One region of the Paucibacter sediminis genome, then DNA from elsewhere that is predicted to be linked to it. Evidence: predicted binding sites of a transcription regulator. Region 1 holds the regulator's gene; each other region holds the start of a gene.
What was found. The regulator LexA, encoded in region 1, represses DNA repair genes until DNA is damaged. The targets are predictions, from matches to a motif close to ACTGTATNNNNATACAGT.
Positions count from the first base shown of each region.

Region 2: a site for LexA is predicted at 2,869-2,886, ahead of recA (recombinase RecA). Genes of this name have one in related genera too.
Region 3: a site for LexA is predicted at 2,011-2,028, ahead of imuA (translesion DNA synthesis-associated protein ImuA). Genes of this name have one in related genera too.

Region 1 is NZ_CP116346.1:4,073,986-4,084,259, reverse strand. Features, by position in the region: gene PFX98_RS18855 (organic hydroperoxide resistance protein) at 1-245, shown strand, start outside; gene PFX98_RS18850 (asparaginase) at 295-1,230, opposite strand; gene lexA (transcriptional repressor LexA) at 1,321-2,019, shown strand; gene PFX98_RS18840 (helix-hairpin-helix domain-containing protein) at 2,032-2,328, shown strand; tRNA gene PFX98_RS18835 (tRNA-Asp) at 2,381-2,457, opposite strand; tRNA gene PFX98_RS18830 (tRNA-Glu) at 2,549-2,624, opposite strand; tRNA gene PFX98_RS18825 (tRNA-Ala) at 2,713-2,788, opposite strand; tRNA gene PFX98_RS18820 (tRNA-Asp) at 2,874-2,950, opposite strand; tRNA gene PFX98_RS18815 (tRNA-Glu) at 3,033-3,108, opposite strand; tRNA gene PFX98_RS18810 (tRNA-Ala) at 3,157-3,232, opposite strand; gene gltX (glutamate--tRNA ligase) at 3,336-4,739, opposite strand; gene PFX98_RS18800 (O-succinylhomoserine sulfhydrylase) at 4,736-5,977, opposite strand; gene purF (amidophosphoribosyltransferase) at 5,982-7,493, opposite strand; gene PFX98_RS18790 (CvpA family protein) at 7,591-8,079, opposite strand; gene PFX98_RS18785 (SPOR domain-containing protein) at 8,082-8,903, opposite strand; gene folC (bifunctional tetrahydrofolate synthase/dihydrofolate synthase) at 8,977-10,274, opposite strand, start outside.
Region 2 is NZ_CP116346.1:1,304,783-1,315,056, forward strand. Features, by position in the region: gene sucC (ADP-forming succinate--CoA ligase subunit beta) at 1-441, opposite strand, end outside; gene PFX98_RS05920 (DUF2889 domain-containing protein) at 473-1,069, opposite strand; gene PFX98_RS05925 (regulatory protein RecX) at 1,266-1,775, opposite strand; gene recA (recombinase RecA) at 1,795-2,832, opposite strand; gene PFX98_RS05935 (response regulator) at 2,974-3,654, shown strand; gene PFX98_RS05940 (sensor histidine kinase) at 3,670-5,181, shown strand; gene rodA (rod shape-determining protein RodA) at 5,168-6,325, opposite strand; gene mrdA (penicillin-binding protein 2) at 6,322-8,316, opposite strand; gene mreD (rod shape-determining protein MreD) at 8,326-8,847, opposite strand; gene mreC (rod shape-determining protein MreC) at 8,844-9,866, opposite strand; gene PFX98_RS05965 (rod shape-determining protein) at 9,952-10,274, opposite strand, start outside.
Region 3 is NZ_CP116346.1:316,803-327,076, reverse strand. Features, by position in the region: gene PFX98_RS01545 (Y-family DNA polymerase) at 1-1,216, opposite strand, end outside; gene imuA (translesion DNA synthesis-associated protein ImuA) at 1,149-2,006, opposite strand; gene PFX98_RS01535 (GNAT family N-acetyltransferase) at 2,197-2,775, shown strand; gene PFX98_RS01530 (alpha/beta hydrolase) at 2,776-3,678, opposite strand; gene PFX98_RS01525 (DUF3999 family protein) at 3,812-5,251, opposite strand; gene PFX98_RS01520 (DUF2339 domain-containing protein) at 5,248-7,974, opposite strand; gene PFX98_RS01515 (Crp/Fnr family transcriptional regulator) at 8,018-8,740, opposite strand; gene PFX98_RS01510 (AMP-dependent synthetase/ligase) at 8,946-10,274, shown strand, end outside.

The sequences.
Region 1 (10,274 bases):
TCATCGGCGCGATGAAGGCGGTGGGCGCGGCACAGAAGATCGCCATCCCGGCCGATGTTTCCATCACCTCGGACGTGGGTATCGGCCCGATCCCGGCCGGCTTCGGCATCCAGGTGGCGATGCGCATCAGCCTGCCGGGCATGGAGCGCGCCGCCGCCCAGGCCCTGATCGACGCTGCGCACAAGGTCTGCCCCTACTCGAACGCCACGCGCGGCAATATCGACGTGACGCTGACCCTGGTCTAAGCTGCTCCAGCAAGCCCGGACATGCCGGCTACCAGGTAGCCGGCTTGCGTCAGGCAAGCAAGCCGAGCATCAACTCGACCCTCGCCTTGACCGGCGATAGCTCACCGGCCGACGGCAGCGCGCCTTCGGGCGCTCCCACCACGGCGGCGCCAGTGCAGCGCGTGGCACGCAACACCGGCAGGCCCGCAGCACGGGCGCGCTTCAGCGCCTCCAACAGCGAAGCATGCACGGTCGCATTGCCCGTACCCTCGATCACGAGGCCGCGGGCGCCAGCCGCGACCAGCGCGTCGACCACCACACCATCCGCACCAGCATGGCTGGCGACGATGTCGACGCGCGGCCAGAGCTCGGGGTCGGCCGCGACGACATCAAGGCCCAAGGGCGCGCAGCTTGGCCAGTGGCGCAGCACCCTAACCTGCCCCTCCAGCACCAAGGCCAACGGTCCAGCCTCACCCGAGCTGAACGCATCCAGCGCGAAGGGCTGGGCTTTGCGCACCTCGACCGGGCCATGCACACGCCCCTGCAGTACGGCCAGCACCCCACTCGCGCCCGGGTGGGCGGCCACCGTCACTGCATCGAGCAGGTTTTGCGGGCCATCAGACTGCAAGGATGTCACCGGCCGCATCGCCGCTGTCAACACCACGGGCTTGCCTGGTGCCAAGACCCGATGCAGGAAGTAGGCGGTCTCCTCCAACGTATCGGTGCCATGCGTCACGACCACGCCAGCCACCTCGGGCCTGGCGAGGTGATAGGCCACCCGCTGCGCCAACAACCGCCAAACGGCATGGCTCATGTCTTTGCTGTCCAGCTGCGCGACCTGCTCGGCTTCGAGCTGTCGTGCAGCCAATGCCGGCACTGCCGTCACCAGATCAGCCACGCTGATCTGGCCGGCCACATAGCCCACGTCATCACCCGCACCGGCGATCGTGCCGCCAGTGCCCAGGATCACGATCAAGTCATTGGTGTTGCTTTGCAATTTATTCAATCCTGGATGAAAATACAGTAGCTGGATAAATGATCAGAGGCCTGCAGTGGCTCGGTCTGCCAGTTTCAGCCCATTCCCAGCGAGGTCAGCGTGGACGATAGCCCCAAACTCACAGCCCGGCAGCAGCAAATCCTCGACCTGGTACGCACCAGCATCGAGCAAACCGGTGCGCCACCCACGCGCGCCGAGATTGCACAGGAGCTCGGATTTCGCTCCGCCAACGCCGCCGAAGAGCATTTGCAGGCCCTGGCGCGCAAGGGCGTGATCGAGCTGCTGGGTGGCACCTCGCGCGGCATACGGCTGCGCTCGGACACCCTGCGCGCCCTCAACCTGGCCCGCGAGGCACGCACCGGCGTCAGCGGCATGCAGTTCAATCTGCCCATGCCGGGCTTGAACCAACTCACCCTGCCCCTGGTAGGGCGCGTGGCGGCAGGCTCGCCCATATTGGCGCAAGAACATATCGAGCAAAACTATAGCGTCGAGGCCGGCATGTTTGCGCGCAAGCCGGACTATTTACTACGCGTACGTGGCATGAGCATGAAAGACATCGGCATCATGGATGGCGACCTGCTGGCCGTGCAGCGCGCCAGTGAAGCGAAGAACGGTCAGATCGTGGTGGCGCGCATCGGCGATGAGGTCACCGTGAAGCGTTTCAAACGCGGCAAGCAAGGCATTGAGCTGCTGCCCGAGAACCCCGACTTCGAGCCCATACGCGTGAACGAGGGCGACCAGAGCTTTGCGCTCGAAGGGCTGGCGGTCGGCCTGATTCGCTCGCAGTTTCTCTCCTGAGGCGGCGCGCCCATGGTGAAACCGAGCAAGGCGGCGCATCGCGACGACTGCGTAACGCTGGAGCAGATCCCCAATATCGGCCCCGCCATGGTGGAGGATCTGCGTCTGCTTGGCATACGCGTGCCGGGCGAGTTGCGCGGGCGTGATGCCTTTGTGCTCTACCAGCAGCTCTGCGCCATCACCGAGCAGCGCCACGACCCCTGCGTGCTCGATACCCTGATGGCGGCGGTTGACTTCATGGCCGGCGCTGCCGCAGCGCCCTGGTGGCATTACACGCCACAGCGCAAGGCGCTCTACGGCAGTATCTAGCGCATAAAGAAAAACCCCGACTACTTGCGCAATCGGGGTTTGATCAAAATGTTGGCGGAGTGGACGGGACTCGAACCCGCGACCCCCGGCGTGACAGGCCGGTATTCTAACCAACTGAACTACCACTCCAGATGGACGGGCATTATATAACTCGTCGCATCAACAAATTTCATAAACTCGCAGGGCTTGCGCGCTGCCGTTTACCAAGCCTTGTAAAACTTGGCGTCCCCTAGGGGATTCGAACCCCTGTAGTCACCGTGAAAGGGTGGTGTCCTAGGCCTCTAGACGAAGGGGACTAAACCTTCTTCGAACATTATATAGCTTAAATTGCGCACCACCTGACATATTCCAATCATATTCTCCGACATATTGCCTGAGTATTGATGGTGGAGGTAAGCGGGATCGAACCGCTGACCTCTTGCATGCCATGCAAGCGCTCTCCCAGCTGAGCTATACCCCCGTGAGGATAGCGCGCCATTCAAGCGTCAAATATTCTTCTCAAAATACAAGCGGCCAACTGAATGGCCGCCGTACTAGCGAAACCTTGGCGGAGTGGACGGGACTCGAACCCGCGACCCCCGGCGTGACAGGCCGGTATTCTAACCAACTGAACTACCACTCCGCGTGGGATAAGTTACGCAAACCTTCAAACTCCTGTTTCTGTCGAAACTGGCGTCCAAAGGATTGCCAAGCCTTATCAAACTTGGCGTCCCCTAGGGGATTCGAACCCCTGTAGTCACCGTGAAAGGGTGGTGTCCTAGGCCTCTAGACGAAGGGGACTAAACCTTCTACCTCTTGAACCGCGCGCCACGTCAGACTTGAAAGTCTTGGTGGAGGTAAGCGGGATCGAACCGCTGACCTCTTGCATGCCATGCAAGCGCTCTCCCAGCTGAGCTATACCCCCTCGGAGCCTGCAAACTGCTCTTCGACATATTCCGTCTGCCAAGCTGCTTGCGACTCTTTGTGTATCGCGCTGTTCAAGCGAGACATAGATTATAGGACGATTTTTACAAGGAGCGCAAGCGTTCGATCACGATTTCTTTTGAGAACAGTTCCAGCACCGCATCCACCGAGGGAGTTTGGGCGCGGCCGCACACCAACACGCGCACGGGTATCGCCAGTTGCGGCATCTTCAGCCCATGCGCCGTGATGACTTCCTTGATGGCGGCCTGAATCGCGGCCTTGTTCCATTCGATGCCGGCGAACTTGTCGGCCAGCGCTGCCAATGCCGGCCCCACCGCCTCGGTCACGTGGGCGGCGCGTTCTTCCGCATTCGGCACGACCGGGCCAAAGTACATGGCCAGCCAATCGGCCAGGGCCACGGTGGTGGCACAACGATCCTTGTACAGCGCCACCATGGCAGACAAGCGCGCCGCGTCGGCCTGCACGCCACGCTTGGCCAGTTGCTCGGCCACCAACAGGGCCAGGCGGCCATCGTCGGCTTGCTTGATGTACTGGCTGTTCACCCACTCCAGCTTGGCGGGATCCCATTGAGCCGGACTCTTGTTGAGGTGGCTGCCATCGAACCAGCTCACCAGTTGTTCGCGCGTGAACAACTCGTCGTCGCCATGGCTCCAGCCCAGGCGCGAGAGGTAGTTCAGCATTGCCTCAGGCAGGTAGCCGGCCTCTTCGTAGGCGGTCACGCTCACCGCACCGCGGCGCTTGGAGAGCTTCTGGCCATCGTCGCCCAGGATCACCGGCATATGGCCGAACCTGGGCAGCGGCGCACCCAGGGCATTGAAGATGTTGATCTGCCAGGGCGTGTTGTTGACATGCTCGTCGCCACGGAACACATGGCTGATCCTCATGTCCCAGTCGTCCACCACCACGGCGAAGTTGTAGGTGGGCACACCGTCGGTGCGCAGAATGATGAGGTCGTCGATCTCGCGGTTGTTGATGCTGATCGGGCCCTTGACCACGTCGTCCCACACCACATCGCCGCTCACCGGGTTCTTGAAACGCACCACCGGTTTCACGCCCTCCGGCACCGCCGGCAGCTGCTTGCCGGGCTCGGGGCGCCAGGTGCCGTCGTAACGGCGCTTTTCGCCGCGCGCTTCCTGGGCGGCCTTCATCGCGTCCAGCTCCTCGGGCGTGCAATAGCAGCGGTAGGCCGTACCGGCCGCAATCATCTGCTCGACCACGGCCTGGTAGCGCTCCAGGCGTTGCATTTGGTAGATCGGGCCTTCGTCATAGTCGAGGCCCAGCCACTTCATCGCGGCCAGGATCTGGTCGACCGAATCCTGGGTGGAACGGGCCACGTCGGTGTCTTCCACGCGCAGCACGAACTGGCCGCCGTAGTGTCTGGCATAGGCCCAGGAATACAGGGCCGTGCGGGCCGTGCCCAGATGCAGAAAGCCGGTGGGCGACGGCGCAATACGGGTACGGATAGGGGTGGGGGCTTGTTGGCTCATCGGTTCTTCAAGGTGGAAAGGCCGCGCAGCAGATCGTCGGTGATGTCGTCCACATGCTCGAGGCCGACGGCCAGCCGGATCAGGCCTTGCCCGATACCGGCCGCCTGACGCTGAGCCTCGCTCAGGCGTCCGTGCGAGGTGGTGGCCGGGTGGGTGATGATGGACTTGGTGTCACCCAGATTGGTGGCGATAGAGATCACGCGGGTACTGTCGATCAGGTGGAAGGCAGCTGCGCGTGCGGCCTCGGGTGTGGCGCCCTTCAGGTCGAAGGACACCACCGCCCCGCCCCGCCCGCCTTGCTGGCGCATCGCCAATTCATGCTGTGGATGCGAGGCCAGGCCGGGGTAGTAGACGCGCGCGACCTCGGGCTGCACCTCCAGCCATTGCGCGACCTTCAGCGCGTTCTCGCAATGCGCCTTCATGCGCACGCCCAGCGTCTCCAGCCCCTTCAGCACCACCCAGGCATTGAATGGCGCGAGCGTCATGCCGGCGGTGCGGATCACCGGTCCGAACACGTCCTTGATCAGCTTCTCGCCGCCACACAGCGCGCCAGCCATCACGCGGCCCTGGCCGTCCAGGTACTTGGTGCCCGAGTGCATGACGACGTCGGCGCCCAGTTCGGCCGGGCGCTGCAGCGCCGGCGAGCAGAAGCTGTTGTCCACCACCAGCAGCGCGCCGGCGGCATGGGCCATGTCGGCCAGCGCGCGGATGTCGCAGATATCGGTCAGCGGATTGGTCGGCGTCTCGGCAAAGAAGAGCTTGGTCGTCGGCTTGATCGCAGCGCGCCATTCGTCCAGATCGGTCTGCGAGACGAAGGATGTCTCGACGCCGAACTTGGCGAACTCCTTGGCGAACAGATTGATGGTCGAGCCGAACACCGAACGCGAGCAGACCACATGGTCACCCGCCTTCAGCAGGCCCATGATGAGCAGCAGGATGGCACTCATGCCGGTGGCCGTCGCCACCGCCGCCTCGGTGCCTTCCATCGCTGCCAGACGCGCCTCGAAGCTGCGCACGGTCGGGTTGCTGGTGCGTGAATAGGTGAAGTCTTCCGACGCGGCAAAGCGGCTCGCCGAGGTCTCGGCGTCGGGCTGCACAAAACCGCTGGTCAGGAACAGGGCCTCGGAATTCTCGCCATGCTGGCTGGGCGCCAGCGCGGTGCGCACCGCCAGCGTTTCGGGCCGCAGGCCTTCGGGCAGGCGCGCGCGCGCGATGCGGCGCTCTTCTTCGTCGCTCATGCCATCAGCCCTCCGTGCGGCTCTGCAAGGCCAGGCGGCTGCGCGCCGGGCCATCTTCCTCGTCGCCCTGGCTCTTGCGCTGCTCCTGCATGGTGGCGAAGTCCTCGGCGCTGACGTCGCCGGTGATGTAGTGGCCATCGAAGCAGGAGGCCTCGAAACCGGCCAGGCCCGGCTTGAGCGCGGCCACCACGCGCTTCATCGCATCCACGTCCTGGTAGATCAGCGCATCGGCGCCGATGAACTGGCGGATCTCTTCGATCGTGCGGTTGTGCGCCACCAACTCTTCCTTGGTGGGCATGTCGATGCCATAGACATTGGGATAACGCACCGGCGGTGCGGCCGAGGCCAGGTAGACCTTGCGTGCGCCGGCCTCGCGGGCCATCTGCACGATTTCCTTGGAGGTCGTGCCGCGCACGATGGAGTCATCCACCAGCAGCACATTGCGGTTCTTGAACTCCAGGCCGATCGCATTGAGCTTCTGTCGCACCGACTTCTTGCGCGCGCCCTGCCCCGGCATGATGAAGGTGCGGCCCACATAGCGGTTCTTCACAAAGCCCTCGCGGTAGGGCTTGCCGATGCGGTGCGCCAGCTGCATCGCCGAAGGGCGGCTCGATTCGGGAATCGGGATCACCACATCGATGTCGCTCGGCGGCATGGTGGAGATGAGGCGCTGCGCCAGCGTCTCGCCCATGTTCAGGCGGGCCTGGTAGACCGAGATGCCGTCCATCACCGAATCCGGGCGCGCCAGGTAGACGAACTCGAACATGCAGGGATTGAGCGTCGGGTTCTCGGCGCATTGCTGGGTGTGCAACTGGCCCTTGGTGTCGATGAAGAGGGCCTCGCCGGGCGCCACGTCGCGCTCCAGCTGATGGCCGGTGCCCTCCAGGGCCACGCTCTCGCTGGCCACCATGTACTCGCCGTCCGCGGCCTTGCCGAAGCACAGCGGGCGGATGCCATAGGGGTCGCGGAAGGCCAGCAGGCCGTGGCCGGCGATCAGCGCGATCACCGCGTACGAACCCTTGATGCGGCGATGCACCGCGCGCACCGCCTTGAACACTTCCTCGGGCGTCAGCGGCAGGTCGCGCGCCGCCATTTCCAGCTCATGCGCCACCACGTTCAAGAGCACCTCAGAATCGCTCTCGGTGTTGATGTGGCGGCGGTCGATGTCGAACAGCTCCTTCTTCAGCGCATGGGCGTTGGTGAGGTTGCCGTTGTGCACCAGCACGATGCCGAAGGGCGCGTTGACGTAGAAGGGCTGGGCCTCTTCCTCGTTGTAGGCATTGCCCGCGGTGGGATAGCGCACCTGGCCCAGGCCGGTCGTGCCGGGCAACGCACGCATATTGCGGGTGCGGAACACGTCGCGCACCATGCCACGCGCCTTGTGCATGAAGCACTTGTTGCCCTGCATCGTGACGATGCCGGCCGCATCCTGCCCGCGGTGCTGCAGCAGCAGCAAGGCGTCGTAGATCAGCTGATTGACGGGCGCCTGGGAGATCACACCGACGATGCCGCACATATCGTTTACCTCGAATAGCGTCTCGCGAGGAGACTTCACTGAACCATACACAGGGCGCGGGCGCTTGTGGCGCCCTCACCCGAACTCTTCATCATCATCAAACCGGGATGAACTTCAGCAGCTCGGCCGGCAGCACCGGCTTGAGCCCCTGCAACAGCGCCTGCAACCAGGGCGCCAGTTGCGAGTCGCTCCAGGCCGCCGACTCCACCGCCGGCGTCATGCTCACCACCACCACCACCAGCAGGCCGATCAGCACGCCGCGCAGCACGCCGAAGCCTGCGCCGCCAAGGCGATCGAACACGCTCAGCGGCGTGGCATGGATCAAGGCCCGCAGCAGCTTGGCCGCCAGCCCCCAGACGATCAGGATCAGCACAAAGCCAAGCACCAGGCTGGCGGCATGCGTGAGCACCGGCCCCATGCGCTCGGCGGGCAGCCAGCCCTCGGTCCAGGGCGACAGATAGCGCGCCCCCAGATAGGCCACCACCCAGCCGGCGATGGACAGGATCTCGAACACCAGACCGCGCCACAAACCCAAGAGCACCGAAATGCCCAGCAGGCCCAGCAAGACGAGGTCGACCCAGGCCATCGTCAGAGCGTCAGTACCGCGGTGGAAAGGCCAGCACCACGCACCTTGGCCGCGGCCTTGTCGGCCTCTTCACGGCTGGCGAAGGGGCCCAGGCGCACACGGATGCGCTTGCCATCGGCGGTTTCCACCGCCTGGGTATAGGTCTTGAGGCCAAGCTTTTCGACCCGGCTGCGCGCTTCTTGCACGGCCTTGGCCTCGGCATAGGCGCCCACCTGCACGATGAAGCGCGCGCCCGTAGCGTCGCTGGCCTTCTTGTCGGCGGCGGGCTTGCCCTCCAGCAGGGCCTGCACACGGGCGGCCTCGGCCTTGGTATCGGCTTTTACGTCGACTTTTGGCGGCTCGGCCGCTTTCTTCTCGGGCTTTGCTTCGACCTTGGCCTCGGGTTTGGGCTCGGGCTTGGCCTTTTCCACCAGCTTCTCGGCCGGCTTCTCCGCCGGCTTGGCCACGGGCGCGATGGCGGCTGCGGGCTTGGGCTCGGGTTCGCGGGCTTCGGTGATGATGCCCTTGCCCAGTTCGGCGCTCTGCACCGGTGTCTCTTGCGAGGCGGCCGGCGCGGGCAGCGGCGCGGGTGCCGGTGCCGGAATTGCCAGCGGCGGCAAGGCATCCTTGCGCGGGATCTCGATCGGCAGGTCCACCGGGATGGGTCGCGGCTGGGTCTCGAACACCAGCGGGAAGCCGATCACACCGATGCCCACGAGCACGGCCGCACCGATCAGGCGGCGGCGCGCACGCAAGCGCAGCTCCTGCACGGCATCCAGGCTGTCGGAGACCGGTTTGGCCGCGGGGGCGGCCGCTGTGCGCTTGAAGAAGGACAGCAGATCCATGTCGTGGGCGGTGCCTTGAATTGAAAGCGGCCTCCATTCGGGGGCCGCGGTCGTGGGGTCCTGATCCTGAGATTCAGTGCTGCGTTGCGCCGCCGCCCGCGCTGATGCGCGGCAGGCCTTGCTGCAGCACTCCTCCCACGGTGTAGAAGGAACCGAAGACCAGAATTCTATCAGCGGGGTCGGCCGCCGCGGCGGCGGCCTCCAGGGCGTCCATGGGCGCCGCATGCTGGAAACTCTGCACGTCGGCGGGCGCCTTCAAGCGCCCGGCCCGGCGCAGCGATTCGAACTGCTCGGCCAAGGCCGCGGCCTTGGCGGCGCGCGGCAGCGGCAGATCGGTGAAATGCCAGACGTCCACCAGGGGCGCAATGCGCTCCAGGATTTGGCCCAAGTCCTTGTCAGCCATGGCGCCGAACACCACATGGGTGCGCGGGAAGAAGCCCATCTGGTCGAGGTTCTGCGCCAGCGCCGCCACCGCATGGGGGTTGTGCGCCACGTCCAGCACCAGCGCCGGCTGGCCCGGCACGACCTGGAAGCGCCCCGGCAGCTCCACCATGGCCAGGCCGGTGCGCACCGCCTGCGCGCTGATGGGCAGGCGCTCGTACAAGGCCTCGAACACGGCCAGCACACCTGCGGCATTGAGCAGTTGGTTGACGCCGCGCAGGGCCGGATAGGCCATGCCGCTGAAGCGCCGGCTGCGGCCCGCCCATTGCCATTGCTGGCGGTCGCCGCTGTAGGTGAAGTCGCGCCCGAGCTGGCGCAGGTCGGCACCGATGCCGGCGGCAAACTCGGCGATCGAGGCCGGTGGCATGGGGTCGCTGACGATCACGGGCTTGCCGGCGCGCATGATGTGGGCCTTCTCGCGCCCCACCGACTCGCGGTCGCTGCCCAGGAACTCGGTGTGGTCCAGATCGATGCTGGTGATCACCATGCAATCGGCATCGATGGCGTTCACCGCGTCCAGGCGCCCGCCCAGGCCCACCTCCAGGATCACCAGGTCGAGCGGCTCGGCCGCCAGCCGGTGCAGGATGGCCAGGGTGGTGAATTCGAAATAGGTCAGCGCCAGCTCGCCACGCGCGGCCTCGACGGCCTCGAAATGCGGGATCAGCGACTCGGCTGGCACCGGCGCACCGCCCACCCGGCAGCGCTCCTGGAAATGCACCAGGTGCGGCTTGATGTAGAGGCCCACCCGATAACCCGCATGCAGGGCGATGGACTCCAGCATCGCGCAGGTGGAGCCCTTGCCATTGGTGCCCGCCACCATCACCACCGGCGCCTCGAAGCGCAGCCCCAGTCGTTTGCGCACCTCGGCCACGCGGGCCAGCGTCATGTCGATTTCCTTGGGATGCAGACGCTCGCAATGGGCGAGCCAGT
Region 2 (10,274 bases), 2.6 Mb from region 1:
CTCGGTGAGGATCTTCTCGGGCGTGGAATGCGCCACTTCCTCGATGTCCATGCCACCCTCGCTCGAAGCGATGAAGGCCACCTTCTGCGTGCCGCGGTCGGTGACCAGCGACACATAGAGTTCATTCTTGATGTCGGCGCCCTCTTCGATGTAGAGGCGACGGACCTTCTGGCCTTGCGGGCCGGTCTGGTGCGTCACCAGCTGCATGCCCAGGATCTGCTCGGCCAGCGCCTTCACGTCTTCCAGCGAACGGCCCAGCTTCACGCCGCCGCCCTTGCCGCGGCCGCCGGCGTGGATCTGCGCCTTGACCACCCAAACCGGGCCGCCGAGCTTTTGCGCGGCTTCCACCGCTTCTTGCACGGTGAAGGCCGGGATGCCGCGGGGCACCGGCACGCCGAACTGGCGCAGGATTTCCTTGCCCTGGTACTCGTGAATCTTCATAGGGAGGTCTCGCTTGATGGATAGAGGTAAATCAGGAAGAGGAAGATGCGGGCAGCGCCTGCGCGTCCGGCCGAGCCGACGCGCCGCGATACCAGCGAGGGTAATGAGTTTGCACCACCGCGCCGTCGCTGCGAAGTGCATGGCAACGATCCAGCTGGAAGGGCGGCTGACCATCGGCCGAGCCTTCGCGGGTGTCGATCACCAGCCCGGCAAAGGCCTGGATCACCGCGGTGGGCAGCACCTGGGTCAGCTCGGTGAGATGGGTACAGCCATGCACACCGGCCAGCCGTTGCTTGACCTCGGCGCGAAAGCCCTTGAGCAGATTCAGGCCGACCAGGCGGCCATAGGCCTCGCCATGCTGGTCGCAATGCCCGGGATAAGGCATCCAGCGCGTCTGCGAACTGGAGGACAGGATGTTCAGCTGCGCGTCCACCACCAGATGCAACAGCATGTCGTGCACCGGGTCGCCCGCCTTGCGGACGCCATGGGCCAGGGGAATGTCGCGGGTCTTGCTGTCCTTGAGCTCCGCCTCGACATCGTAGAGGCCATCGGCGCGCGCATAGACCTGCACGTCGATGCTTCGACGGTGCAGCAGCTGACGCTCGGGACAAGGGGTGAGCAGGGACATGAAACGCGTGGACGGCAGTGGCGCAAAAATGTAGCCCGCAGGCCTTCAGAGGCCGGCGGGCACGCCTTGCGCAGGGCGCCAATGTAGCATGCTGCGCTGCATCAAGGCTTTCACGAGGCTGTCAACACCGACCTTGGCCGGGCGTTCCTGGCGCCAGCTTGCGCCACATCAAGCCCGCTTGGAGCCCTGGCACCGGCTATTCATCGTCCGCGCGCAGCACGCGGCGTATCACCTCGGCCGAGAAGCCCCGGCCGGCCAGAAAACGCATCTGCTTGGCGCGGGCCGCGGCATCCAGCGGCGCCGCGCCGCCGAATTTGCGCTGCCAGATCTGGCGCGCGCGCTCGAGTTCGCTGTCCTTCAGCCTGGCTTGCTGCTCGGCCTCGAGCTGCACCCCATGCTGAGCAAGCTCCTGCTGAATGCGCAGATTGCCATAGCGCTGGCTGCGGGCATGGATGCGCGATTCGACAAAGCGTGCCTCGCTCAAATAGCCCTGGGCCTGCAGCCAGACCAGCAGGGCATCGACCTCCGCGCCCACGTCATGCTCGGCCGGATCGGGCGACTCCGTTGCGCCGGGCTGGGTCGCCTCGGCCAGGCGCTGCCGCGCCAGCCGCACGAGCTTGCGCCGCAATTCGGCCAGGCTGTGCTCGCGCTGTGCCAACAGGCCGATGGCGCGCGCCTTCAGCGACAGCGGCTGCCCGCGCACCATGCCCGCCTGCCAGTGCCGATCAGCCCGCCTCGCTCTCGGTCAGCAACGGCACGCCCATGGACTCACGCACCTTGTTCTCGATCTCGATGGCCACGTCGCGGTTCTCGCGCAGGAACTCGCGCGCGTTGTCCTTGCCCTGGCCGATCTTCTCGCCGTTGTAGGCATACCAGGAGCCGGACTTCTCCACCACCTTGGCCACCACGCCCATGTCGATGATCTCGCCCTCGCGACTGATGCCCTCGCCATAGAGGATGTCAAATTCGGCGGTCTTGAAGGGGGGCGCAACCTTGTTCTTCACCACCTTGACCTTGGTCTCGGAACCGATCACCTCTTCACCCTTCTTGATCGAGCCGATGCGGCGGATGTCCAGACGCACCGAGGCGTAGAACTTCAGCGCGTTGCCGCCGGTGGTGGTCTCGGGGCTGCCGAACATCACGCCGATCTTCATGCGGATCTGGTTGATGAAGATGACCATGCAGTTGGTCTTCTTGATGGTGGCGGTGAGCTTGCGCAGGGCCTGGCTCATCAGGCGGGCCTGCAGGCCGGGCAGGGAGTCGCCCATCTCGCCTTCCAGCTCGGCCTTGGGGGTCAGTGCGGCCACCGAGTCCACCACGATCAGGTCCACCGAACCCGAGCGCACCAGGGCATCGACGATTTCCAGCGCCTGCTCGCCGGTATCGGGCTGGCTGATCAACAGCTCCTGCAGGTTCACGCCGAGCTTTTGCGCGTACTGGATGTCCAGCGCATGCTCGGCGTCGATGAAGGCGCAGACACCGCTGAGCTTTTGCATCTCGGCAATGACCTGCAGGGTCAGCGTGGTCTTGCCCGAGGACTCCGGGCCGTAGATCTCGACCACCCGGCCGCGCGGCAGGCCACCCACGCCCAGTGCGATGTCCAGGCCCAGCGAGCCGGTGGACACCACCTGGATGTCTTCAATCACCTCGCCCTCGCCCAGGCGCATGATGGAACCCTTGCCGAATTGCTTTTCGATCTGGGCAAGTGCGGCCTGCAGGGCCTTGGCTTTCTCGGTGTTGATGGCTTTGACAGGGGCGTCCATGAATGCTCTCCGGTTGATGCGCGCATTATGGCGCAATCTGTATATTCGTACAGTAGTTTATGCGAAGCCCGCCGGCAAGCGGGCGGCTCCATAGAATGAGGGACAGGCGCCGGCATCCCTGCCCCGGCCCATGGAGACAAGATGCGCATCCTGATCGCTGAAGACGACCAAGTGCTGGCCGATGGCTTGTTGCGCTCATTGCGCGCCTCGGGCTATGCCGTGGACCAGGTGGGCACCGGCACCGAGGCCGATGCCGCGCTGGCCTCGCATGAGTTCGATCTGGTGATTCTGGACCTGGGCCTGCCGCGCCTGCACGGGCTGGAGGTGTTGCGCAAGCTGCGCGCGCGCGGCACCTCGGTGCCGGTGCTGATACTCACCGCGGCCGACAGCGTGGAGCAGCGCGTCAAGGGCCTCGACCTGGGCGCCGACGACTACATGGCCAAGCCCTTCTCGCTGCAGGAACTGGAAGCGCGCGTACGCGCCCTCACCCGGCGCGGCCTGGGCACCGCGTCCAGCGTCATCAAGCATGGCCCGCTGTCGTTCGACGCCACCGGCCGCGTCGCCTACATCAACGACCAGATGGTGGAGCTCTCGGCGCGCGAGCTCTCGCTGCTGGAGGTGCTGCTGCAGCGCGCCGGCCGGCTGGTCAGCAAGGATCAGCTGGTGGAGCGCCTGTGCGAATGGGGCGAAGAGGTCAGCAACAACGCCATCGAGGTCTACATCCACCGCCTGCGCAAGAAGATCGAGCAGGGCCCGATACGCATCGCCACGGTGCGCGGCCTGGGCTACTGCCTGGAGAAGATCCAGGAAGTCAAGACCTGACCCCCGGCGTCATGCATGGCCGCTGATACCGGGCAACGTTCGCTCTTCGGCGAGATCCTCGACTGGATGCTCGCCCCCCTGCTGGTGATCTGGCCCATCAGCGTGGCGCTGACCTGGCTGGTGGCGCAGGGCATTGCCAGCAAGCCCTACGACCGCGAGCTGGGCGAGATGGCACGCTCGCTGGGCCTGCAGGTGGCGGCCGAGCAGCCGCGCGCCGGCAAGGCCAGCGCGCGCTATGCGCTCTCGCCCGAGGCCGCGGCGCTGCTGCGCGCCGACGAGGCCGACACCATCTACTACCAGGTGCTGGGGCTGCGCGGCGAGTACCTGAACGGCGATCGCAACCTGCCCGTGCCCACCGCCGACGAGACCATCGTGCCCTGGGAGCTGCACTTCCGCGACGACGAGGTGGACAACGAAAACGTGCGCGTGGCCTATCTGTGGGTGGTACCCGAAGGCATGGGGCCCAGCGGCAAGACCATGCTGGTGCAGGTGGCCGAGACCCTGGGCAAGCGCGCGCGCCTCACCAACGAAATCATCAAGGGCGTGATCCTGCCGCAGTTCGTGATCCTGCCGCTGGCCGTGCTGCTGGTGTGGCTGGCGCTGGCGCGCGGCATCGCGCCGCTGAACGACCTGCAGCGCCGCATCCGCTCGCGCGAGAGCTCGGACCTCAGCCCCATCGATGAGCGCCGCATTCCCGACGAGGTGGCGCCGCTGGTGCGCGCCATCAACGACCTGCTGGAGCGCCTGGACCAGTCCATCAGCAGCCAGAAGCATTTCCTCGCCGACGCCGCGCACCAGCTCAAGACACCGCTGGCCGGCCTGCGCACCCAGGCCGAGTTTGCGCAGCGCGAGATCGACGAGGGCCGCAGCTCGCCCGGCGAACTGAAACGTTCGCTGCAGCAGATCTCGCTCTCCAGCCAGCGCGCCGCGCACATGGTGAACCAGCTGCTGGCGATGGCACGGGCCGAAGACCAGGAGCATGCGGCGCGCCGCAGCGAGGTGAATCTGCCCGAGCTGGCCATCGAGACGGTGCGCGACTTCGTGCCGCGCGCGATGGAGAAGCGCCTGGACCTCGGCTACGAGGGCCCCGACGAGGCCAGCAGCGCGCTGCGCATCCTGGGCCATCCGCTGCTGATCCGCGAGCTGATCCGCAATCTGGTGGACAACGCCCTGCTCTATACGCCGGCCGGCGGCACCATCACCGTGCGGGTAGTGGAAGACCCGTTCGGCCAGGTCTGCGTGCTGCAGGTGGAAGACTCCGGACCTGGCATTCCAGAGTCAGAGCGCGAGAAGGTGTTCCAGCCCTTCTACCGCGCGCTCGGCACGAATGTGGACGGCTCGGGCCTGGGCCTGGCGATCGTGCGCGAGATCGCCCAGCAGCACGAGGCCGAGGTCACGCTGGACGAGGCGCGGCCGCGCCGCCCCGGCATGGTGGAGCCCGACGGCATGGGCCCGGGCGCGCGCTTCACGATCCGTTTCCAGGCCCATGTGCTGAAGGGCGAGGAGCCTCCGCTCAGCGGTGCATGAAGCGCCGGCTCTTGGAGATCGACATCAGCATGCCAAGGCTCAGCCCCAGCATCACCATGGCGGTGCCGCCATAGCTGATGAAGGGCAGCGGCACCCCCACCACCGGCAGGATGCCCGACACCATGCCCATGTTGACGAACACATAGGTGAAGAAGCTCAGCGTGATGGCCCCGGCCATGAGGCGCGAGAACAGCGTCGGCGCCTCGGAGGCGATCATCAGGCCGCGCAGGATCAGGGCGCTGAAGCCCAGCAGCAGGGCCGCCGCGCCGATCAGGCCGAACTCCTCGCCAAAGGCGGCGAAGATGAAGTCGGTGGTGCGCTCGGGGATGAACTCCAGATGGGTCTGCGTGCCCTTCATGAAGCCCTTGCCGGTCACGCCGCCCGAGCCGATCGCGATCTCGCCCTGGATGATGTGGAAGCCCTTGCCCAGCGGGTCCTTGGTCGGGTCCAGCAGGGTGCAGACGCGGTTCTTCTGGTACTCGCGCAGCACCGGCCATTTCACCTCGGGCTGACAGATCGCATCCTCGCTCATCACCAGCGCCGTGATGGCGATGGCGCCGATGGCGATGGCTGGCACGATCAGCTTCCAGGACAGGCCGGCGAAGAAGATCACATACAGGCCGGCGGCCAGCACCAGGATGGCCGTGCCCAGGTCCGGCTGCTTGGCCACCAGGCCGACGGGAATCGCCAGCAACACGAAGGCGGCCACGAAGTCGGGCAGGCGCAACAGGCCCTCACGCTTCTGGAACCACCAGGCCAGCATCAGCGGCATCGCGATCTTCAGGATCTCGGAGGGCTGGATCTGCGTCACGCCGATGCTGAGCCAGCGCGTCGCGCCCTTCTTGGTGACGCCGAACAGCGCCGTCGCCACCAGCAGCGCCACCCCCACGCTGTAGAGCGGCACGGCCAGCTTCATCAGCCGCTGCGGCGGTATCTGCGCCATCAGGAACATGATGGCGAGCGAGAGCAGCATATTGCGCGCATGGTCGACAAAGCGCGTGCCATGGTCGTAGCCGGCCGAGTACATGCACAGCAGGCCCAGGCCCATCAGCCAGGCGATCGCCAGCAGCAGCGGCAGGTCGAAGCCCTGGAACCAGGGCCGCAGGCGCTGCCAGAGGCTGGGGGCCTTGAAGGCAATATTCATCGCGAGGCTCCCGATGCCGCTGCGCTGGCGGCCGCCGGCACCGCCCCTGGCAGGGGCACTTGCGCGACCGGGCGCGGCTGGCCCACCGGCGCGGTGGTCTTGCCCTGCTGGGTCAGCGCGATGTCCTCCTCGCTGGGGTACTGGCCGGTCAGCACATAGTCGAACACGCGGCGCGCGATCGGCGCGGCCGAGGTCGAGCCGAAGCCGGCGTTCTCCACGATCACCGCCAGCGCGATGGTGGGCGCCTCAACGGGCGCAAAGGCGATGTAGAGCGAGTGGTCGCGCTTGTGCTCGTCGGCCTTGATGGCGCTGTATTTCTCGCCCGCCTTCAGGCCGATGGCCTGGGCCGTGCCGGTCTTGCCGCCGCTGCGGTAGGCCGCGCCCAGGAAGGCGGCGCGCGAGGTGCCCTCGATCGTCACGCCGTTCATGGCGTTGACGATCACCTCCACATGCTCGGGCTTGAGCGGCAGGGGCTCGAGCGCGTCGCTGGCGATGCGGCGCTTCTCATGCCTCACCACATCCTCGATCTCTCGCACCAGGCGCGGCTTGTAGCGCTGGCCGCCGGTGGCCAGGGTCGACACGGCGGTGGCCATCTGCAACATGGTGAAGTTGTTGTAGCCCTGGCCAATGCCCAGCGAGATCGTCTCACCGGGAAACCATTTCTGATTCGCCGGACTCTTGGCGAAGTAGCGGCGCTTCCAGTCCTGCGAGGGCAGCACGCCGGTGACCTCGCCCTGCACGTCGATCTCGGTCTTGCGGCCCAGGCCGAAAGGTTCCAGTTGATCGTGGATCAGGTCCACCCCCATCTCGTTGGCCAGGCTGTAGAAGTAGACATTGGACGAGCTGACGATCGCCAGGCGCATGTCCTTGGGGCCGGGCCGGTCGGTCTCCGGGCTGCCGAAGGTGCGGCCGCCGAAGCTGTAGGTCAGATTGTCCTGCACGATCACGCTGGGCCCGCGCTTGCCGCTGTTGAGCGCCGCCATCGCCATGAAGGGCTTGAAGGTCGAGCCGGGCGGGTAGGTGCCGCGCAGCGCGCGGTTCAGCAGCGGCTTGTCGATGTCCTCGTTGAGCTCGCGCCAGCTGTCGGCATCGATGCCGTCGACGAACAGGTTGGGATCGAAGGTGGGCTTGGAGACGAAGGCCAGCACCTCGCCGCTGCGCGGGTCGATCGCCACCAGGGCGCCACGGCGGTCCTTGTAGAGCTCTTCCACCAGGGCCTGCAGGCGGATGTCGATCGACAGCATCAGCGTGTTGCCGGGCGTGGGCGGCTGGTGCGCCAGGCGCCGCACAGCGCGGCCGCCGGCGCTGGTTTCCATTTCCTCGAAGCCGGTGCTGCCGTGCAGCTCCTTCTCGTAGGCCTGCTCCAGGCCCAGCTTGCCGATGTATTCGGTGCCGCGGTAGTTGGAGAGCTCCTCCTCGGGCCAATCCTCCATGGCCTTCTTCTCGGCCTGGTTGATGCGGCCGATATAGCCCAGCAGATGCGCGCCCACCTGCCCCATCGGATAGTTGCGGAACAGCCTCGCCTTGATCTCCACGCCGGGGAAGCGGAAGCGCTGGGCGGCGAAGCGCGCGACCTCGGTATCCGTCAGCTTGGTGCGGATCGGCAGGGACTCGAAATTCTTGCTCTCCTCCATCAGCCGCTTGAAGCGGCGGCGGTCACGCCCCTGGATCTCCACCACGCCGGCCAGCGCGTCGATGGTCTCGTCCAGATTGAGCACCTTGGAGGGCGTGATCTCGAGCGTGTAGGCCGAGTAATTGCTGGCCAGCACGATGCCGTTGCGGTCCTTGATGAGGCCGCGGTTGGGCACGATGGGCACCACCGTGACGCGGTTCGACTCGGCGCGCTCCAGCAGGGTGTCGTGCTGCACCACCTGCAGGAACACCAGGCGCGCCGCCAGCAGGGCAAAGCAGAACAGCACGAAGCCCGCCGCCGCAAGCACGCGGAAGCGAAAGCGCGAGAGCTCCTGATGGAGGTTCTTCAGAACCGTCATGGCAAGGCGCTAGAGCGGGCGATGCGCATCGGGGTCCGGCGGCCGGCGCTGCGGCGCCAGCAGGATCCAGCTGGCCACCGGCCACAGGGCCGCCTCGAACAAGGGCGCCAGCATCAGGCTCCAACCCGGCGCCATGCCACCCACCATCAGGCGCACCAGCAGCGAGGCCAGGTGCGCCAGCACGAACAGCGGCAGCACCTGTACCGCCTGCACCGGCAGCGAAAACCAGGGCAGGCGCCGGTGCAGGGCCACGGCGCCAAAGCTCAAGAGGCTGTAGGCCAGCGCATGCTGACCCAGCAGCGCGCCATGATGCACATCGATGAAGAGGCCGAACACGAAGGCGAAGCCCACGCCCACGCGGCGCGGCTGGTGCACGTTCCAGAACACCAGGGTGATGGCCAGCAGATCCGGCATGGCCGGCTGGCGGCCCAGCGGCACCATGTCCAGCACCAGGGCCAGGATCAGGGTGAAGGCGATGAAGAGGGGATTGGCGGGCAGCAGCAGCTGGCCCGAGCCGCGCGGCATGATCATCGCGTGTCCCCCTTGTCATTCCCCTTTTCATTCCCCTTGTCCCTGGCGCTTTCGCGCGCCGCATCCTTCTTGGCCTTGGCTTCCGCCTTGACCTGGGCCTTGCGCTCGGCGAACAGCGCGGCCTCCGAGGCCGCCGCCGCGGCCGCTTCGGCGCGCGCCGCCTCATGCACTTCCAGCGGTTCCAGGATCAGCACATGGCGCGCCGCGTCGGGCTCGGCCACCGGCGCCAGGCTCACGCGCGCAAAACTGGTATCGCCGCGGCGCTCCACCTGGGCCACCTTGGCCACCGGCAGGCCGGGCGGATAGACGCCGTCCAGGCCCGAGGTGGAGAGCAGGTCGCCGCTCTTGATGTCGGCATTCGCGGCCATGAAGCGCAGCTCCATCGGGCCCTCGCTGCGCTCGCCGCCATAGGCCACGCCGCGCTGCTGGGTACGGGTGTTGAGCACCGGGATGGCGGCGTCCTTGTCGGTCAGCAGCGTCACCTCGGCGGAGAAGTTGTAGACGCGCGTGACCTGGCCCAGCACGCCGGCATCGTTGATCACCGGCGAGCCGGCGCGCACGCCCTGGTGGCCGCCGCGGTCGATGATGACGCGCCGCGAATAGGGGTCGGCGGCCTCGTACAGCACCTCGGCCGCCAGCGATTTGACCGTCAGCGCCTCGCGCATCTTCAGCAGTTCGCGCAGGCGCTGGTTCTCGGCCTGCAGCTGTTGCGCACGCGAGAGCCGCTCGGCCTGCTGCACCAGTTGCTTGCGCGCCAGGTCTTCGGCCGCCATGGCGCGCTCCATGCCGCGCGAGTAGTCGCCCAGCTGCTCCCAGGCGTCCACCGGCGAGAGCAAGAGGCGCTGCACCGGGTGCAGCAGCAAGGCGAGGGCGGCGCGCGCCGGCTGCGCCACCTTGAAGCGCGCGTCCGCCACCATCAGGAACACCGCCAGCGCCGCGCACAGCAGCAGCTTGGTCAGCGCCGAGGGGCCTTGGCGAAAGAAGGGGGGCGGGGAGCGATCCAGGGTGCCGAAGGGCATGGCGCGTTCAGAACATGTTCACCAAGATGCACAAGAGCCGGCTCCGTGGGACACGTGCCGGCTCGCTGCAGACCATGGCCCGGGCTTATTCCGAGGTGAAGATCGAACCCAGGCGCTCCATGCGTTCCAGCGCCATGCCGCAACCGCGCACCACGCAGGTCAGCGGGTCCTCGGCCACCAGCACCGGCAGGCCGGTTTCCTCGGCCAGCAGGCGGTCCAGGTCGCGCAGCAGCGCGCCGCCACCGGTCAGCATCATGCCGCGCTCGGCGATGTCGGCGCCCAGCTCGGGCGGGGTCTGTTCCAGCGCGTTCTTCACCGCGGAGACGATCTGGTTGAGCGGGTCGGTGAGGGCTTCCAGGATCTCGTTGGACGAGATCGTGAAGCTGCGCGGCACGCCCTCGCTGAGGT
Region 3 (10,274 bases), 1.6 Mb from region 1:
CGCCCCACCAACCACCCTCGATGCGCTGCGGCCCGGCCAGCAGCTGCAAGACCTGGCCCTGGTGAACGGGTTGGTCGCGGCGCGTCTTGAGCGCCAGCGGCGGCTCCAGCAGCCAGCTGGGCTGGGGCTGCAGGGCCGGGCGCATGCTGGCCGGGGGCAAGACCTGGCCCCAGGCCAGCCAGTCCTGCATGCATTCGGGCCGGTGGTCCTCGCGCAGGCGGGCGCGGCGCACGCGCTCGGGGCCCAGGCGCACCGCCATGCGCTCCAGCAGCTGGTTGAGCGGCTCCCTGGGCTGTTCGGGGGATCCTGCACCATTGGGGGGCAGCAGCGAGGCGCTGTGTTCCTGCAGGGCCAGCACCTCGTCGGCGCACAGGCTTAGCTCGCCCACCGGCGCCTGCAGCGTCAGCTGGGCCAGGTGCTCGCGCATGAGGCGCGCGAGATGGCCGAAATCGCGCGTGGTATCGGCCGTGCCCAGGCTCAGCTGCCCGCCGCTGCCGGCCTCGCGCGCGCGCATCGCGTCGTGCTGCCAGGCGAGCGTGAGCCGCTTGATGCCGGCATGCCGCGCCGCCAGCCAGGCGCAGAGCTGGCGCAGGAGCTGCTCGACGTAATGGCTCAGCGCCGGCGCGTTCTCGATGCGGTAGGGCAGCTCCAGGCGCGCCCGGAACTGCTCGGGCGCCACCACCCAGGCATGGGCCTCGGGGGCCTGGCCATAGGCCTGGTCCAGCGCCTGCAGCAGGGCCGGGCCAAAGCGCCGCGCCGTGGGCCCGCGCGGCAGCGCGCGCAGCTGGCCCAGGCGCTGGCAGCCCAGCCGCGCCAGCATGGGCGCGTGCGCGGCCACCGCGCTGAGGCTGTGCAGGGGCAGGCTGTCCAGCAGTGGGGTCAGGTCTTGCGTGAGGCCATCCACGATGCCCGCTCTGGCGAGAGCCAAGGCGCCCAGGCTGGTGGGGGCCCAGGCCAGGCCCTGCACGCCATAGGCCGGGCCCTCTCGCAGCACGCGCCGGTGCAGGGCGCGCAGGCCGCCGAACAGGCGCAGGCTGGCGCCCAGCTCCAGCAGCACGGCCGGGCTTTCTTCTTGCTCATCTTCCAGCAGGGCCACGCGCGGCGTGAACTGCAGGCTCCACCAGGCCAGGGTCTGCCGCGCGGCCGGATCACTGCAGGCTGGCGGCGCGAGCAGCAGGGCGAGCCAATACAGCGGATGGGGCGGGTTTGGGCTCATGGCTGAGCTCCTTGGGTACGGCGGGGATGCTCGGCGCGATGACCGTGGCGGGGCGCAGCTGCCGCGGCGCCAGCAGCGCGGCCAGCTCGGCCGGCAGCGCCTCCAGCCGCAGCGCCTGGGCATGGGCGGGGCCGCGGCGCTTGAGGATGTGCAGCTGCAGCTGCCAGTCGGCGCCGGGGCTCAGGATCAGGCGCAGCGGCGCGGCCGAGGATTGGGTTTGCACCGCCAGCGGCCGGAACAGGAACACCGGCGCCGCCGAGCCCAGGGCCGCGGCCTGCAGGCGGCGTATCTGCGCCGGCCTTGCCTCGGGCAGCCAGGCCAGCACGGCGCCGGCGGCATTCGCCTTGATGGCCTGCTCGGTGGCCCAGAGCGCCTGCAAGGCATTGGCGGGCGCGACCCAGACCAGCTGCTGCGGCGTGATGCCATGCGCGCGCAAGCCCGGCAGATGGGGTTGCTGCGGCGGGTTCACCAGCAAGAGCGGGGGGCGCGCCGCGGGCGCCGGCGTGACGGGCTTGCGGCGCATGGGCTGGGGCTGCGGGGCTTGTTGTTGCAGCAGCCGACCCAGCGCCGGCCCCAGCAAGCGCCATTCGCACAGCCCGGCCTGGGCCTGCAGGATCTCGCTGAGCATGCGCGTGGGCCAGCCGCCACCGGGCAGCTGGGCATCCAGGGCGCCGAAGCCGCTGGCGATGCAGGGGCTGGCGCTGGCGCCCAGGCTGGTGGCGCGCCACAGCCGTGCATCGGCCAGCAGGGCGGCGTGGCTGGGATCGGCGGCGAGAACGGCGGTTGGCATGATAACTGTACAAAAACACAGTATATGCAAATCGGCAGCATGTCACAGCGGAATCCGCTGCGCGCACAGGCCCCCAAGCCCAGGGGGCTCGGCCCGCCCGGGCTGCCGTCATAATCAGGGAAAACCCCGAACCCAAAGGCTTTGGCAAGGCATGAGTTGGCAAATAGGTCCCGTTGCGAATGCGCATCCCATGGCAGCACCGCTGCTGCTGGAGACCGAGCGCCTGCTGCTGCGCGCGCCCGCCGACGCCGACCTGGACACGCTGTTCGAGGTGCATGCCGATCCGGTCACCAACCATCACAGCCCGCACGGGCCCCTGCACGCGCGCGCGGAAGCCCAGGAGCTGTTGCAGCAATGGCAGGCCCATTGGCAGCAGCGCGGCTTTGGCTACTGGGTGATTGCCCTGCGCGAACTGCCCGAGCAGGTGCTGGGCTTCGGCGGCATCATGGCAAAGCCCATCGATGGCCAGGAGGGGCTGAACCTCTACTTCCGCTTCCGCCCCCAGGCCTGGGGCCAGGGCTATGCCTCCGAGATGGCGCTCACCGCCCTGGGCCTGGCCTTCACGCAGCTGCAGGCCCCCGCCGTGCTGGCGGTGGTGCGCCCGGCCAACACGCCCTCGCGCAAGACCCTGGAGCGCATCGGCATGCGCCTCAAGGGCTCGCTCGCCGACGTGCCGGGGCAGGCGCCCAGCCTGCTCTATGAGCTGACGGCGGCGCAATACGCCAGCAGCCCCCGCCAAAAGCCCGAACCGACGCCGTTTGGGGCGTGATCAGCAACCCTGCCGTGCGGCGCCGCGTTCCAGCCAGGCGCGGGCGGCCGCCAGGCCCTCGGGCTTGCGCAGGGCGCCGCCGTGGGCGACCTCGGGCACCTCGACCACGCGCAGGCAGCTGTCGCGATGCTGCATGGCCTGCGCCAGGCTGTGGGTGAAGGCCGGCGGGCTGGCCGGGTCCAGGCTGCCCACCAGCATCAGCGTGGGCCGGCGCAGCTCGCGCAGGGCCTGGTGGTTGTCGTAGCCGCGCACCGTATCGGCCAGCCGGATGCTCACGAAGGGCTTGGCATACCAGGGCACCTGGTTCTCGGCCCAGGCCTGGGCTGTGGTCAGCGCGCCTTCCAGCAGCAGCGCATCGGGGGGCAGCTCTCGGGCCAGATGGGCGCTCACCAGGGTGCCCAGCGAAAAGCCCCAGTAGGCCAGGGGCAGGGCCTCGCCGGACAGGCGGCGCGCTTCGCGCACGGCGGCCTGCGCATCGGCCATCAACTGCGGGGTGCCACCCACACCTTCCGACAGACCCATGCCGCGATAGTCCCAGAACAGCGCATTGAGCGGCAACTGGCTCGCATCGCGCAGCAGGGCGGGATAGCTGCGCTGCACGATATTGCCGGCGCCCTGGAAATAGACGGCCGTCAGCCGGGCGCCGGGTTGGCGCAGGAACAGGCCGCCCAGCAGGGTGCCATCGGCCGAGCGGAACTGCACCTGCTCCAGCCCTGCGCCGGACTCGGCGGCGCGTGCCTGCGCCTGCGCCAGCCAGCCGGCCTCCATCGGCTGCTGGTGGCGCACGAAGAGGTCGGCGTCGTTGACGTCCACGCTGGCGCAGGCCGCCAGCAGGAGGCCGGCCAATGCGGCGGCGCAGGCGCCCAGGGGATGGCGCGGGGTGGTGCTGGGGCGAGCGTGCATGGCAGTTTTCATGGGCAAGTTTGGGCGCACAGCGCCCGGACGGCGCGCAGTATAGAAAGCGCGAGAGGCGTCAACTACGAGGGTTATGCCTGGGCACGGCCCACCATGCGCGGCCGCGGGGCGGAAGGCCTCGCTAGGCCGCCGGGCCGTCCTGCTCTTGCCGTCGGTCCGGCAGCTGCCTCACCAGCCGCCAGGCCAGCACCCCCAGCCCTGCCACCGCCGCGATCAGCACCGCCCAGAGCAGCCAGCGCTGGCGCGTTTCGGGGTCGGGCGCGCTCAGCAGCTGTTCCTGCCAGCCGGGCTCGGGCTGCGCGCTCAGCGGGCCCAGCTGGGCCTGTGCCAGCTTGAATTCGTCGCCCTCGCGGTAGCCCGGCATCAGGCTGGCCAGCGGCAGGCTGCCGGCTTGGGCCTTGGCGCGCCCCACGGCCAGCTGCAGCTGGGCCGGCTGCCCCGGCGCCAGGAACACCAGCCTTGGCGCCTGCCAATGCCATTGCACGTTCAAGGCTTGACCCTGCAATGCCACGGCCGGCCCCTCGGCAGCCAGGCGCCAGTAGCGTGCGGCGGGGGCTTGCGGCAGGGCTTGCGTGGGCGAGCTCGCGTCCAGGCCGTCGCGCTGCATGCGCCAGGCCACGAAGCGGCTCACCGTCCGCCAGGGCTGCTCGGGCGCGTCGCGCTGCTCCAGGCGCAGCGGCAGCAGATGGTTGCCGGCGGGCAGCTGCAGGGCCAGCGCGCGCGGCGCGATGCGGGCTTGCAGGTCGAGCTGCCAGGCCGCTGGCGCCGTTGTTTGGGTGGCCGGCTCGGGCTGGAACTGCAGGGCCTGCTGCAGATCGGCCGGGGCCTGGCGCAGCAGCAGCAGCTCGCTGGCCTGCAGCGCCAGCGGCTGCTCGAACTGCAGGCGCAGATAGCGCGGCAGCGCCATGCCGGCGGGCCAGTCCAGCGTCTTGAGGCTGGGGGCCGTGGGTTCGCTGGCGGGCAGCTGCAGCAGGCGTTGTGCGGCCCTTGGCTGGTCCTGCAGCGCCTGCCAGGCCCGGCCATCCATGCTGGTCTCGATCAGCACCGAGCTGCTCAGGCCCGCGGGGCGATGTGGCCAGTCGAGGCGGATCTGGCGCAGTGTCTCCACCTCCGCCGGCAGCGCACTCAGGTCCAGCAGCCAGCGCCGGGCTGCGCCGGGCACGGCTGGTTGGCGGCCGTCCGAGGTTTGCAGCTGCAGCACCATGCCCTGGGCATCGAGCTGGAGCTGCAGGCCGGCGCCGGGCGCGGCGCTGGCGGGCTCGGGCCAGGCAAAGCGCGGCACGCTGACGCGGCGCTCCTGCTCGCGGGCCGGCAACTCCCGCGCCCAGGCCATCGGCAAGACCTGACCCTGGCCATTGAACAGGCGCACATCGGCCAGGCCGGGGCTGCGCGAGGCCTGCAGCACGGGCCAGGGCAGGGCCAGGCTTTGCAGGCCCTCTTGCGGCGCCGGCTGCACGGCGGCCTGGTGGCTGTAGGCGCGAACGGTTTCCGGCGCGGCCTGGGCGCTGCCCAGCAGCAGCGAGCAGGCCAGTCCGGTGACGAGGGCTTTCTTTGTCATCATGTCGTGCGCTCCTCGGGGGGCAGCGGGGCCACATAGCCGATCACCAGCATCAGCGCACCCACCGCCAGGAAGGAGACGATGCGCGCCAGGCTGCCCAGCTGCGAGAGATCCACCAGGAACAGCTTCAGCACCACCGCGCCCAGCAGCACCGCGCCGGCCATCCACAAGGGTCGCGCCAGCGCCGGTGCGGCGCGCCGTGTGGCCCACAGCATGGCGGCCAGGGCGGCCAGCGTCCACAGCAGCGAAAGCCCGGTCTGCACCGCGGCGCTGCCGAGCGCGCCGTCCAGCCACATCGGCGTGCCCAGGCCATGGTGCAGGCTGCGCACCAGCAGGCTGTTGAGCCACCAGAAGGCCAGGCCAGCGCCGGCCAGCAGCGCCACGCGTGCCGCGCGCCCGGTGCCCGGACCGGCCTGACGCAGGCGCAGCGCATAGATCAGCACCAGGCCATGGGCCAGGTCCAGCGGGTTGAGCAGGGGCAGGGTGGGCAGCGGCGCCATCGATGCATCGCTGAACAGATTGGCGGCCAACACCCACAGCATCAGCAGCGCCATCCAGGGCTTGAGCAGGCCCTGGCGCAAGACCTGACCCTGCACATCCATGGGCCAGCGCTGCGATTGGTGGCGCGCCAGCAGGGCCAGGCCCAGCAGGGTGGGCAGCAGGATGGCGGCGGCGGGTGTCCAGCCTTCGTGGCGGGCCACCAGATGGGCACCGGCGGTGTAGAGCCACAGCCCGCCTTGCAGCATGGCGTACCAGGCCAGCAGCAGATGCTCAGCCGCCTGCGCCCAGGGCTCGGGCAGCGGGGCGCGGCGCTGGCGCAACAGGCGCCACAGGCCCAGGGTCAGCAGGGCGAAGGCTTCGGGCAGGCCAGGGCCCTGGCTGTAGCGCTGCCAGAGGCTGGCCGCGTTGGACGCGTCCAGCAGGCCCAGGGTCGAACTCAGCAGGGCCAGGCTCATGAAGATGCGTGCCGGCCAGCGCAGCGTGGGCCAGGCCGGGCGGCGCAGCTCGGCCGCCAGTGCCAGCAGCGCGCTCCAGCCGGCGCCGAGCGCGGCGCCGTCCAGCCAGTGCTGGTCCCAGGCCTGCAGCTCGTTCAGGCCACCCACCCAGAGCTGCAGCAGCGCCAGGCCCAGCATCAGGGCCTCGGGCAGGGGCGGCTGCAGCCAGGCCGGGGCCTGGGGCCGCGGCCGGCGCAACAATGCCGCACTGCCCAGGCCGGCCGCCACCAGCAGCGCCAGGGCCAGGAAGGCGCTGTTGAGGAAGAGCCAGCGGCCTTCCATACCCTGCGCGCCGAGCGAACTCCAGTAGCTCAGGGCCGCCGCCAGCTGCAGCAGGATGCCGGGCACCGCCGCCCACCAGCGGCCCTGGCGCAGCGCGATCCACAGCACGCCCAGGCCTTGCAGGGCCCAGGCGGCGCTGGTCCAGCGTGCGTCCAGGGCCAGCGGCATCACCAGGGCCAGGAAGGCCAGGCCCAGCGCCGCCATGCCCTCCACCAGGATCAGCAGGCGCTGGCCGGCCTGGCGCCACAGCCAGTGGCCCAGCAGCAGGTAGATGGCCGCCAGCGACGCGGCGCTGAAGGCCAGGGCCAGGGGCTGGCCGCGCAGCATGCCGGCCTGCAGGCCGAAGGCGACGATGGGCGCGCCGAACAGGAGTCCGCCATCCACCAGCGCCAGCGTCTTTTCGCCATCCTGGTTCTGCTGCAGCACCCGCTGCGTGTACTGCACCGCGATGAAGAGATAGAGCCCGAACTGCGCGATCAGAAAGGGCTCGGTGCTCCAGAACAGCTCGGGCTGGTAGGCCTTCAAGCCCCACAGCCCGCCGATGCCGAAGCTGAACACAAAGCCCTCCAGGTTCAGTAACTTCCAGGCCTTGTGGCGCGCGATCCAGGCGATCGCCAGGTTGAGCAGCAGGTAGTAGCCGAACAGGGCCACATGGCTGCCCTGGCCGGTGGAGGTGAGCACCGGCGCCAGGAAGGCACCGCCAAAGCCCAGCGCCGCCAGGGGCAAGGCGTCCTGGCGCAGCGCCAGCACGGTGGTGATGGCGGCCAGCGCGGCCAGCAGGCCGAAGCTCAGGCCCGCCGGCACCAGGCCGTAGAGCCGGAAGGCCGCGAACAGCACCAGGTAGCTGATGCCCACGCCGGCGCCCTGCAGGCTCAGGCCGTAGCCGCGCCTTTTGGGAGTCAGGCGCAGGCCGAGGCCGGTGAGCGCCAGGCCCGCCAGCGCCGTGCCGGCGAGGCGCCAGGCCAGCGGCAGCAGGGCGTTCTCGGCCGCATAGCGCAAGAGAAAGGCCACGCCGATGAAGAGCAGCAGCACGGCCACGCGCACGATGGTGTTGCCGCCGCGGAACCAGGCCAGCAGCGACCGGCCCAGCGAGCTGGTCGCGGCCAGCGATTGTTCGTCGGGCTCCAGCCGGGGCTGCGCACGCGCGGCCGGCTCGGGCGGCAGGCGGGGTGGCAGGGCCGGCGGCGTCTCGATGCGCGGCGGGGGGGCGGGCGCCGGCTCGGGTTCGGGTTCGGGCATGGCGGCGCGCGCTGGCCGCGTGGCGGCGGGCGCCTGCCCCAGCCGCAGCTGCCGCAGCTCCTCGCCCAGGGCGTTGAGCCTGGCCTGCATGCGCATCAGCAGCACGCCCACCAGGCCGCCCAGCACGGCCAGGCCGCCACCGCGCTGGCCGAAGATCTCGCCGGCCAGCCAGGCCAGCACCACGCCCCCTACCAGACCTAACCAACTCATGGTGCAGCCCCTTGTTATGGTGGGGCGATTCTAGGAGGCCGTCTCAGGGCTGCGGATAACGCCTCAGGCCCTGCAGTTCGAGCACCCGCACGCCGCCATATTCCACGCTGATCAGGCCGCGCTCCTGCAGATGGCTCAGGGCCTCGTTGACGCGCTGGCGCGACAGGCCCACCAGCTTGGCCAGCTCCTGCTGGGTGATGCGCAGCAGGCTGCCCACGCCGGGATAGAGCTGGGGGTGGAAGAGGGCGGCGAGGTTGCGCGCCACGCGCAGGTCGGGGTCGGAGATGCGGTCGATCTCGCGCGCGGCGATGAACTGGCCGAGGCGCTCGTTGAGCTGGTTCAGCACGAAGCGGTTGAAGCCGATGCTGTGCTCCAGCAGGTCGTGGAAGGTCTCGATCGGCAGGCCCGCCACCACGCTGCGGCGCAGCGGCTGGATGTTGTAGCGGTAGACCTCGCGCTTGAGCAGGGTGCCCTCGCCGAACCAGCCGCCCGGCGGCACGCCGGTGAAGGTGATGGACTGGGCGGCGGCATCGTCGTTGCTCATCTTCAAGAGGCCGTCGATCACGCCGAACCAGAAGTTGGCCGGCTTGCCGATGCGGCAGACGCGCTCGCCCACCTCGGCGTCGGCCACCTGCAGCTGGGCCACGGCGGCCTCGCGCTGCGCCGGCTCCAGCACGGCGAGCCAGGGAATCGCTTCAAGTTCGGCGGCGCTGGGTGGCCGCGCGCGCTGGCGAAGGGTCAGGTTTTGCGTCACTGTCGAGTTCATCCCTCTATTCATCGCCGCTCAGCATGACGTGATCCTGACGCGGCACCCCCGGGAAAGCACGGGCCGTGATTTCCATCAAATGTCGTCGCAACGACAACACGGCGTCAAAGTAAAGGCCTAGGATTGCACCGCAACAAGGCATGCACCGCCCATCCGTTTCCGTTCGTTCCCGCTTGTGGGGCGCAGTGCACCGAGGAGACACACGGTGACCAGCACGACTTTTCCCAGGCTCTTGCTTGACCATGCGGCCCAGCGTCCGAATGACGCCGCGCTGCGCGAGAAGGAATACGGCATCTGGCAGGCGCTCAGCTGGGCGCAGCTGGCGGAGCTGGTGTGCGCGCTGGCGCATGGCCTGCACCAGGCCGGCGTGCAGCGCGGCCAGCATGTCATCGTGGTCGGCGAGAACCGCCCGCGCCTGGCGGCCAGCATGCTGGCGGCCCAGGTGCTGGGCGCGATTCCGGTGCCGCTGTACCAGGACGCGGTGGGCGCGGAGTTCGTGTTCCCCATCAACAACGCCGAGGTGGCCTTCGCGATCGTGGAGGACCAGGAGCAGGTCGACAAGCTGATCGAGATACGCGGCCAATGCCCGCAGCTCACCCACCTCTGGTACGACGATCCGCGCGGCCTGCGCAACTACGACGAGCCCGGCGTGGCGCCGCTGGACAGCCTGATCGCCGCCGGCGCGGCCGCCGCCAAGACGCAGCCGCAGCTGTTCCGCGAATGGGCCGAGCGCGTCAAGCCCGACGATGTGGCGGCGATGTTCTTCACCTCGGGCACCACCGGCAACCCCAAGGGCGTGGTGCACAGCCATGCCACCCTGATCGACCGGGCCCAGGCCGGCGCGCGCTTCGACAAGCTCGGCAGCCACGAGGAAGTGCTGGCCTATCTGCCGCCCGCCTGGATCGGCCAGAACATCTTCAGCTATGCCCAGTGGCTGGCCTGCGGCTATGTGGTGAACTGCCCCGAGTCGGCCAGCACCGTCTCGATCGACCTGAAGGAGATCGGCCCCACCTATTACTTCGCACCGCCGCGCGTGTTCGAGGGCCTGCTCACCAGCGTGATGATCCGCATGGAGGATGCCGGCAGCCTGAAGCGCTGGCTGTTCGCGCGCTGCATGGCGCTGGCGCAGCGCGTCGGCCCGGCGCTGATGGACGGCAAGCCGGTGGGCGCCCTGGACAAGCTGAAGTACGCACTCGGCAATCTGCTCATCTACGGGCCGCTGCGCAACACCCTGGGCTTCTCGCGCGTGCGCGTGGCCTACACCGCCGGCGAGGCGATCGGCCCCGACCTGTTCAGCTTCTATCGCTCGATCGGCATCAACCTCAAGCAGCTCTACGGCTCCACTGAGACGGCGGTGTTCGTCTGCCTGCAGCCCGACAACGAGGCGCGCTCCGACACCGTGGGCGTGCCCATCGACGGCGTGGAGATCAAGCTGGACGCGAGCGGCGAGATCCTGGTGAAGTCGCCGGGCCTGCTGAAGGGCTATTACAAGAACGAGGCCGCCACCAACGAGGTGCTCACCGCCGAGGGCTGG